Regions from separate parts of the Rhizobium sp. RHZ01 genome, predicted to be linked through region 1. Evidence: predicted binding sites of a transcription regulator. Region 1 holds the regulator's gene; each other region holds the start of a gene.

Region 1 (2,270 bases):
GTCAAGCAGCCATCCCGAGGCGCTCGACCTATCAACAACTATGTTGCATAAATGACTCTCACGCCCAGCAAGTTGGGGAAAACTTGAAAATCGATTCCCCGAGATTCAACCGACTCTTGTCACGGAGTCGGCCTCACACTAGGTTAAAACTCAATTACTAGGCTGCATGCGGCGGAACTAGTCACCAAAATTTGAGTAAGCGTTTCTTGCCTCGGATACGTCCGTGGCAACGGTGAAGGATTCTGCCTACACCAACGCTAATAAGGCGGAGACAGGGGCATGAACTGGACAGACGAGCGCGTTGAAAAACTGAAGAAGCTGTGGTCCGAAGGCCTGAGCGCCAGCCAGATCGCAGCACAACTTGGCGGTGTAAGTCGTAACGCCGTCATTGGTAAAGTCCATCGTTTGAGTCTGCCCGGCCGTGCCAAGGCCGGCGGTTCGACGACCACCGTCAGAACCCCCAAGCGCACGACTTCGGCGCCCCGCGCCACGAACTACGCCTCGCGGATCACCACACGCACCGTTACCCGCCAACAGGGCGCGACGATGCTCAAGGAAGAGATCGAAATCGATACGGTGGAGGAAGTCCGCTTCCGTCCGGCCGCAAATGTAATCGTTCCGATTTCTCGCCGCCTTGGCCTCACCGAGCTCACCGAGCGCACCTGCAAGTGGCCGGTCGGCGATCCGCTCAATGACGACTTCCACTTCTGCGGTTGCGAGTCCCCGGACTCTTCCCCGTATTGCACGTATCATCAGCGCATGGCCTACCAGCCGGTCAACGAGCGCCGCAAGGCCGCTAACCGGGTCGCCTGACCCGGAAGCCGGATAAGGAATAAAGAAAACGGGCCCTCGCGGGCCCGTTTTTCGTTGTAAGGGAAAGACCTCTCAGGCTCTCGCCTGAAAGGATCAGGCTTCCATCGAATAGCCGGCACCGCGCACGGTGCGGATGACGTCCTGCATGTTGGAAAAGTTCAAAGCCTTGCGCAGGCGGCCGACATGGACGTCAACAGTACGCTCGTCGACATAGATGTCGTGACCCCAGACGCCGTCGAGCAACTGCGAGCGCGAGAAGACGCGGCCGGGCGATGCCATCAAGAACTCGAGAAGGCGGAATTCGGTCGGGCCGAGGCGGACTTCGCGGCTCTTGCGGTGAACGCGGTGCGTCTCGCGATCCAGCTCGATATCGCCGCACTTCAGCAGCGTCGAGAGCACCTCGGGCTTGGCACGACGCAGCATCGCCTTGACGCGAGCGACAAGCTCCGGCGTCGAGAACGGCTTGACGACGTAATCGTCAGCACCGGTCGAGAGGCCGCGAACCCGTTCGCTTTCCTCGCCACGGGCGGTCAGCATGATGATCGGCAGGCGCTCGGTTTCCGGCCGCATGCGCAGGCGGCGGCAGAGCTCGATGCCAGACACGCCCGGCAACATCCAATCGAGGATGAGAAGGTCCGGCGTGCGTTCCTGAAGCCGGATCTCGGCCTCGTCGCCGCGCAGGATGGTATCGACCTCAAAGCCTTCGGCCTCAAGGTTATAGCGGAGAAGCACGCTCAGCGCTTCTTCGTCTTCAACGACAGCTACTTTAGGGATCATTCGTTTCGGTCTCCTGGGGGCGCGGTCGCGGAATGACTATTCAGTGACTGCGCCGACGGTGTTGGCGGTATCGTCCTTCGGACGTTCGCCTTCCGGCTGGGCACCGGTGGCCATGTAGTAGATCGTTTCGGCAATGTTGGTGGCGTGGTCGCCGATGCGCTCGATGTTCTTGGCGCAGAACAGAAGATGCGTGCAGCTGGTGATGTTGCGCGGATCTTCCATCATGTAGGTGAGCATTTCACGGAACAGCGAGGTGTACATCGCGTCGATTTCCTCGTCGCGCTCACGGACCGATTTTGCTTTGTCGGCAGCACGGCTCGTGTAGACGTCGAGGACTTCCTTGAGTTGGACGAGGGCGAGCTCGGACAGGTGCTCGAGGCCGCGGGCGAGCTTGCGCGGCACGCCGGCGCTCTGTACGGCAATGACGCGCTTGGCAGTGTTCTTGCCCAGGTCGCCGACGCGCTCCAGGTCTGCCGCGATGCGGATGGAGCCCATGATCTCGCGAAGATCGGCCGCCATCGGCTGGCGGCGGGCGATCGTGACGATCGCCTTGTCGCCGATCTCGCGCTCCGCGTGGTCGAGGATCACATCGTCCGAGATGACCTTCTGGGCAAGAGCCGTATCGCCGTTTACGAGCGCGCGTACGGCATCCGAGACCATCTGCTCGGCCAAGCCGCCCA
Region 2 (2,270 bases), on a different contig from region 1:
GGGCGTAACGGTTCGGTTCGTAGGGGCCATGTCCCTGCAAGGTGACGCCAAAGAAGAAGAACGGGCGATCCATGCCGTCAGCCTCGTTCATGATCTCCTTCATAAGCGACTCGTCCGAAGCGAAGATGCCTCGCTTTTCCATGGGAGGCAGGGTTTCTTCGGAGCGGAACTGCTCGAAGCCGAAGTCCTTGTAAACCTCGTTGCGATTCCAGAACCAGCCGCTGAACGGATGAAGCGACCGCGCCGCGTAACCTTCGCCACGGAAGAACGTGGCGAGCGAGGGAACATCACGACGGATGTATTGCTGGTAGGGAATGCTGCCGTATGGCAGGAAGGCGTTGGAGAAACCTGTCAGCGCCTCGAATTCGACATTGGCGGTCATGCCGCCAAACTCCGGCGAGAAGACATAGCCGGACTGCTCTGCACGGATCGTCGGCATAGGATCTGGCGACAGGCTCAGCGTCTTCAGGCGGGTCGGATCCCAGAATGACTCGCTCATCAGCATGATCACGTCGGGCTTTTCGCGTGGCCCGCTGAGGTAGCCGTAGTTGCGGCCGGGGATGGCGTCGAGCGCCTCTGTACCGAAGCCGACAGGCGCTGCCACGTCTGCCATCGGAATGTTGAAGATGAAGGCGAGGATGAAGCCGTTGCTGCGGTAGTTTTCCTTCTGGTCCCACATCATCGGAACCACCTGCAGGCGGTCACGGATGAAGGAATATTGGGAATAGTCCATCAAGGACCCGAAAGCCGCGATAACGGGCAGGCCGACGCAAAGCCGGCGGACGCGAGAGGCCCTTGGGAGCTTTGGGAAGTTGCGCCAGGCGAAGCGCCAGAGGAAGACAATCGCGGTAACGGACAAGACGATGCCGACAAGCATCGCAACGGCCGTCCAGGGGCGGTCGCGCACCATCACAGGGAGCAGTTCCATGATCTGCCGCCCGAAAAGGACGTCCGATGGATAAAGCGGGTCCGAAAGGTAGTGCTGCTTCTGGTTGGATACGATGGCGGGGACGATCACAAGCGGAAGAACGATCAGCGCCGAAATGAACCGCCGGCCCAGGACTGCATCGAGCGACAGCATCAGGACAGTCAACATCACAACCGTCGTCATCCCCGGACGCACAGGCGATGTCAGGAATTCGCGGACGTCGGCCAACCCATCGCGGGCAATGATCTCGACAGTGGCGGTGGCAAGGAGCGCAAGCAGGGCACAAAAAGCAACGCTGAGTGCGGTGCGTAGGGCGGGCGACCGAGCGCTTCCCCCGAAATCGGTGGAAAGCGACGCAAAACGCGCTGCCGCTGCAGACCTCATTACCAACGCGATCAACTGGAAAACTCCGACGTCATAAAAGCTTCGTCGAACTGTCACATCTTTGTCATGAATGCTAGATGAACCGTTAGGTTTCCTGCATTTGTGATCGGTGGATAAAACGCCCATCACGCAGGAACTACCTCCAGAGCAGATTCTCGGTCAGGCGCATTTGCTTGTGCTGAGTGGCGAGCCGTCGTAGGTCTGGCGGATTCGATGCTTAGGAGGATTCAGATTGCGCAGTTCCGTTGAGATCTACAGCATCAGGACAGGCGAGGCGCGCGTCGTCTGGCAAACCACGCAACTCGTTGAGGCGCCGAACTTTTCGTCGGATGGGACCTATCTTCTGTTGAACGGCGACGGACTCCTCTACCGTCTCGCACTTGATGGTTCGAGCAAGGTCGGCAAGGTCGATACCGGCTTTGCGACGACCTGCAACAACGACCACGGCATTTCGCCCGATGGCCGCCAGATCGTCATCTCCGACAAAACCGAGTTCGGGAAGTCGACGATTTATGTGCTGCCGGCCGAAGGTGGTACGCCGCGGCTGGTGACGCAAAATCGGCCATCCTATTGGCACGGCTGGTCGCCCGACGGGAAGCAACTCGCCTATTGTGGCATCCGCAACGATTTGTTCGATATCTACACGATCTCCGTTGACGGCGGCGAAGAAAAGCGGCTGACCCACGGCGAGGGACGCAATGACGGGCCGGACTATTCCGCCGACGGTCAATGGATCTACTTCAATTCTAGCCGCACCGGCCTCATGCAAATCTGGCGAATCCATCCCGATGGGACCGGTCTTGAGCAGGTCACCAGTGACAACTATGGGAACTGGTTTGCCCATCCGTCGCCCAACAACGACAAGGTTCTGATCCTTTCTTACGATCCTGATGTGTTCGACCATCCACGCGATCTCGATGTTCGCCTGCGGCTGATGGACATGGACGGCGGAAACCTG
Region 3 (2,270 bases), on a different contig from region 1:
CCAGATGATTGCGCCCATCAGCGCCGAGAAGATCACCAGCGGCGTCACGATGTTGGGATCGATGATGCCCGTCCCCAAGGTCTCAGCCACGTGCAGGCCGAAGAACAGGAACGCGATGAAATTGAAGAAAGCGGCCCAGACGACCGCGTGGTGCGGCCTGAGCACACGCGTCGAAACGATCGTCGCGATCGAGTTCGCGGTATCGTGCAGGCCGTTCAGAAAGTCGAAGAAGAGAGCGACCGCGATGAGAGCCGCCAGCAATGGAAAGGCGAGGGTGGCGTCCATCTAGACGTTCTCGATCACGATGCCGCTGATTTCATTGGCAACGTCCTCGAAGCGATCGACGACCTTCTCGAGTTCGCCGTAGATTTCGCTGCCAATGATATAGGCCATCGCATTCGACGCGCCATGCCGTACGAAGAGTCCCTTCAAACCATTGTCGTGCAGTTCGTCGGAGCGTCCTTCGACGCGGGTGACTTCCTCGGTGATCGCCATCAGGCGCGGGGCATTGGAGTTGATGCGGCTGAGCAGGGGGACCGCCTCGGCTATGAGGTGTGCTGCCTGGACGATCGCCGCTCCCATTTCCTGCATGCGCGGATCGAATTCGGTTTGCTCGAAGAGACGGATCGTCTTGACGGTCTTATGCATCATGTCGATCGCATCATCCATCGACTGGATCAGATCCTTGATATCAACACGGTCGAAAGGCGTGATGAAGCTCCGGCGGACCGCAAGCAGCACCTCGCGCGTGATGTTGTCGGCATCGTTTTCGAGCGCGACGATCCGGTCGCAATGGTGTTCGATATCCTTGCCTGCAAGCAATTCGTTGAGCGCTTCCGCCGCGCCGACGATTGTTCGGGAGTGCTGTGCAAAGAGATCAAAGAACTGATCCTCGCGAGGAAGAAGTTTACGAAACCAGCTGAGCATTCCATCCATCCATAGCTATTTTTGAAGGTCGTCATAAAATAGCGGGACTTGCAATAAAAGTGTCACAATTGCACCAGCCGCGATTCTTTTCGCCCGGAGATGGAAGGCGTAAGGCGGAACTTGGAAGCTTTTTGGACGTTATTATCCTGAGCGTTCTTCACGCGAAGTGCGTACGAAATTAGAAGGTGCCGGAATGAAAAAACTTGCGGTATTGATGTTGGCAATTGCGACGAGCCTCGCTGGCGTCGGTCCGTCTTTTGCCGAAAACTCAGGCGATGAGCATTCCGCTCAGAGTCGCGGTGGGTTTGGAGATTCCGGCGTCAGAAACAGCCGCGGCTTCGACCGCTGCAACATCTATCGTTGTGGCGGCTACCGCCATGGCCACTACGGGAATCGCGACTACGGAAATCGGTACTACGGAAATCGCTATTATCGCGACAGCTACTACCGCAACGATTACAACGATACTGGCGCGCTGCTCGGCGGTCTTGCTGCCGGCGCACTCATCGGCGGTCTGATCGCTTCGCAGCCGCAGGCCAGACCGGTGGGCAATTCGCACGTCGACTGGTGTTACAGCCGCTACCGGTCCTATCGGGCCTATGACAACACCTATCAGCCCTATTACGGTCCGCGGCGGCAGTGCTATTCGCCCTACTAGTGGTTGATTACGGAACCGGCGGCATGACGATCCAAAATACCGCCGGTTTTTCAACTACCCCCTTGCACTCGATTTCTATTCATTCTAAATGCCCGCCAACGCTTCGGTCATGAAGCGTCGTGAGGCCTCGTGGCGGAGTGGTGACGCAGAGGACTGCAAATCCTTGTACCCCGGTTCAATTCCGGGCGAGGCCTCCAAACCTTCCCATACATTCTGCAGTCATTGATTTTGCGGCTGTGTTTCCCACAGTGCCGCGGTGTTGTGGTCGCGTCTTCAGGCCGCCATTCGGTCGACAACAGCGGCGAATTCAACGTGCTGGTTTCATCCGACGAAACTTCGAGCCTAACCTCGGCAACCACCTACTCCAATCGGATTAGGACCTAGGTCCGTCTAGGATAGCCCCTGCTACGGGGCTATTGTGTCTCTTGCAAGTCTGCGGAGGACGGTGGGGCTTTGAGGCACCGGACCCACTTGCTGAACAGGTCCATTGCCCGTGGCAGACTCGGCGGGGGTATGTTCACTGTCCCGAAATGCTGGAGGGGCTAGCCAAGTAGGCTGGCCCTCCCGGCTTCTGGGTTGCCGCCTCGACGTAAGAGCCTTCAGTGTCGACAGCACTCTCTTTGTTGCGTCCGTTCCCGCGCCGCCAAGTTCACCTGCTTTGGCAATTGCTCCATCGGCATAGTGA

The links. Region 1 encodes PhoB, which activates phosphate uptake and scavenging genes when phosphate is short. Its sites were predicted from a motif close to TGTCATNNANCTGTCAT; they were not measured.
Region 2: the regulator PhoB is predicted to act here: its motif matches at 1,342-1,358, upstream of IB248_RS06960 (LTA synthase family protein).
Region 3: the regulator PhoB is predicted to act here: its motif matches at 977-993, upstream of IB248_RS09075 (DUF47 family protein).

The regions. Positions count from the first base shown of each region.
Region 1 is NZ_JACUZZ010000002.1:263,910-266,179, reverse strand. It holds gene IB248_RS04085 (GcrA family cell cycle regulator) at 280-813, shown strand; gene phoB (phosphate regulon transcriptional regulator PhoB) at 907-1,590, opposite strand; gene phoU (phosphate signaling complex protein PhoU) at 1,627-2,270, opposite strand, start outside.
Region 2 is NZ_JACUZZ010000004.1:167,567-169,836, forward strand. It holds gene IB248_RS06960 (LTA synthase family protein) at 1-1,327, opposite strand, end outside; gene IB248_RS06965 (PD40 domain-containing protein) at 1,545-2,270, shown strand, end outside.
Region 3 is NZ_JACUZZ010000006.1:98,954-101,223, reverse strand. It holds gene IB248_RS09080 (inorganic phosphate transporter) at 1-285, opposite strand, end outside; gene IB248_RS09075 (DUF47 family protein) at 286-927, opposite strand; gene IB248_RS09070 (BA14K family protein) at 1,121-1,585, shown strand; tRNA gene IB248_RS09065 (tRNA-Cys) at 1,709-1,782, shown strand.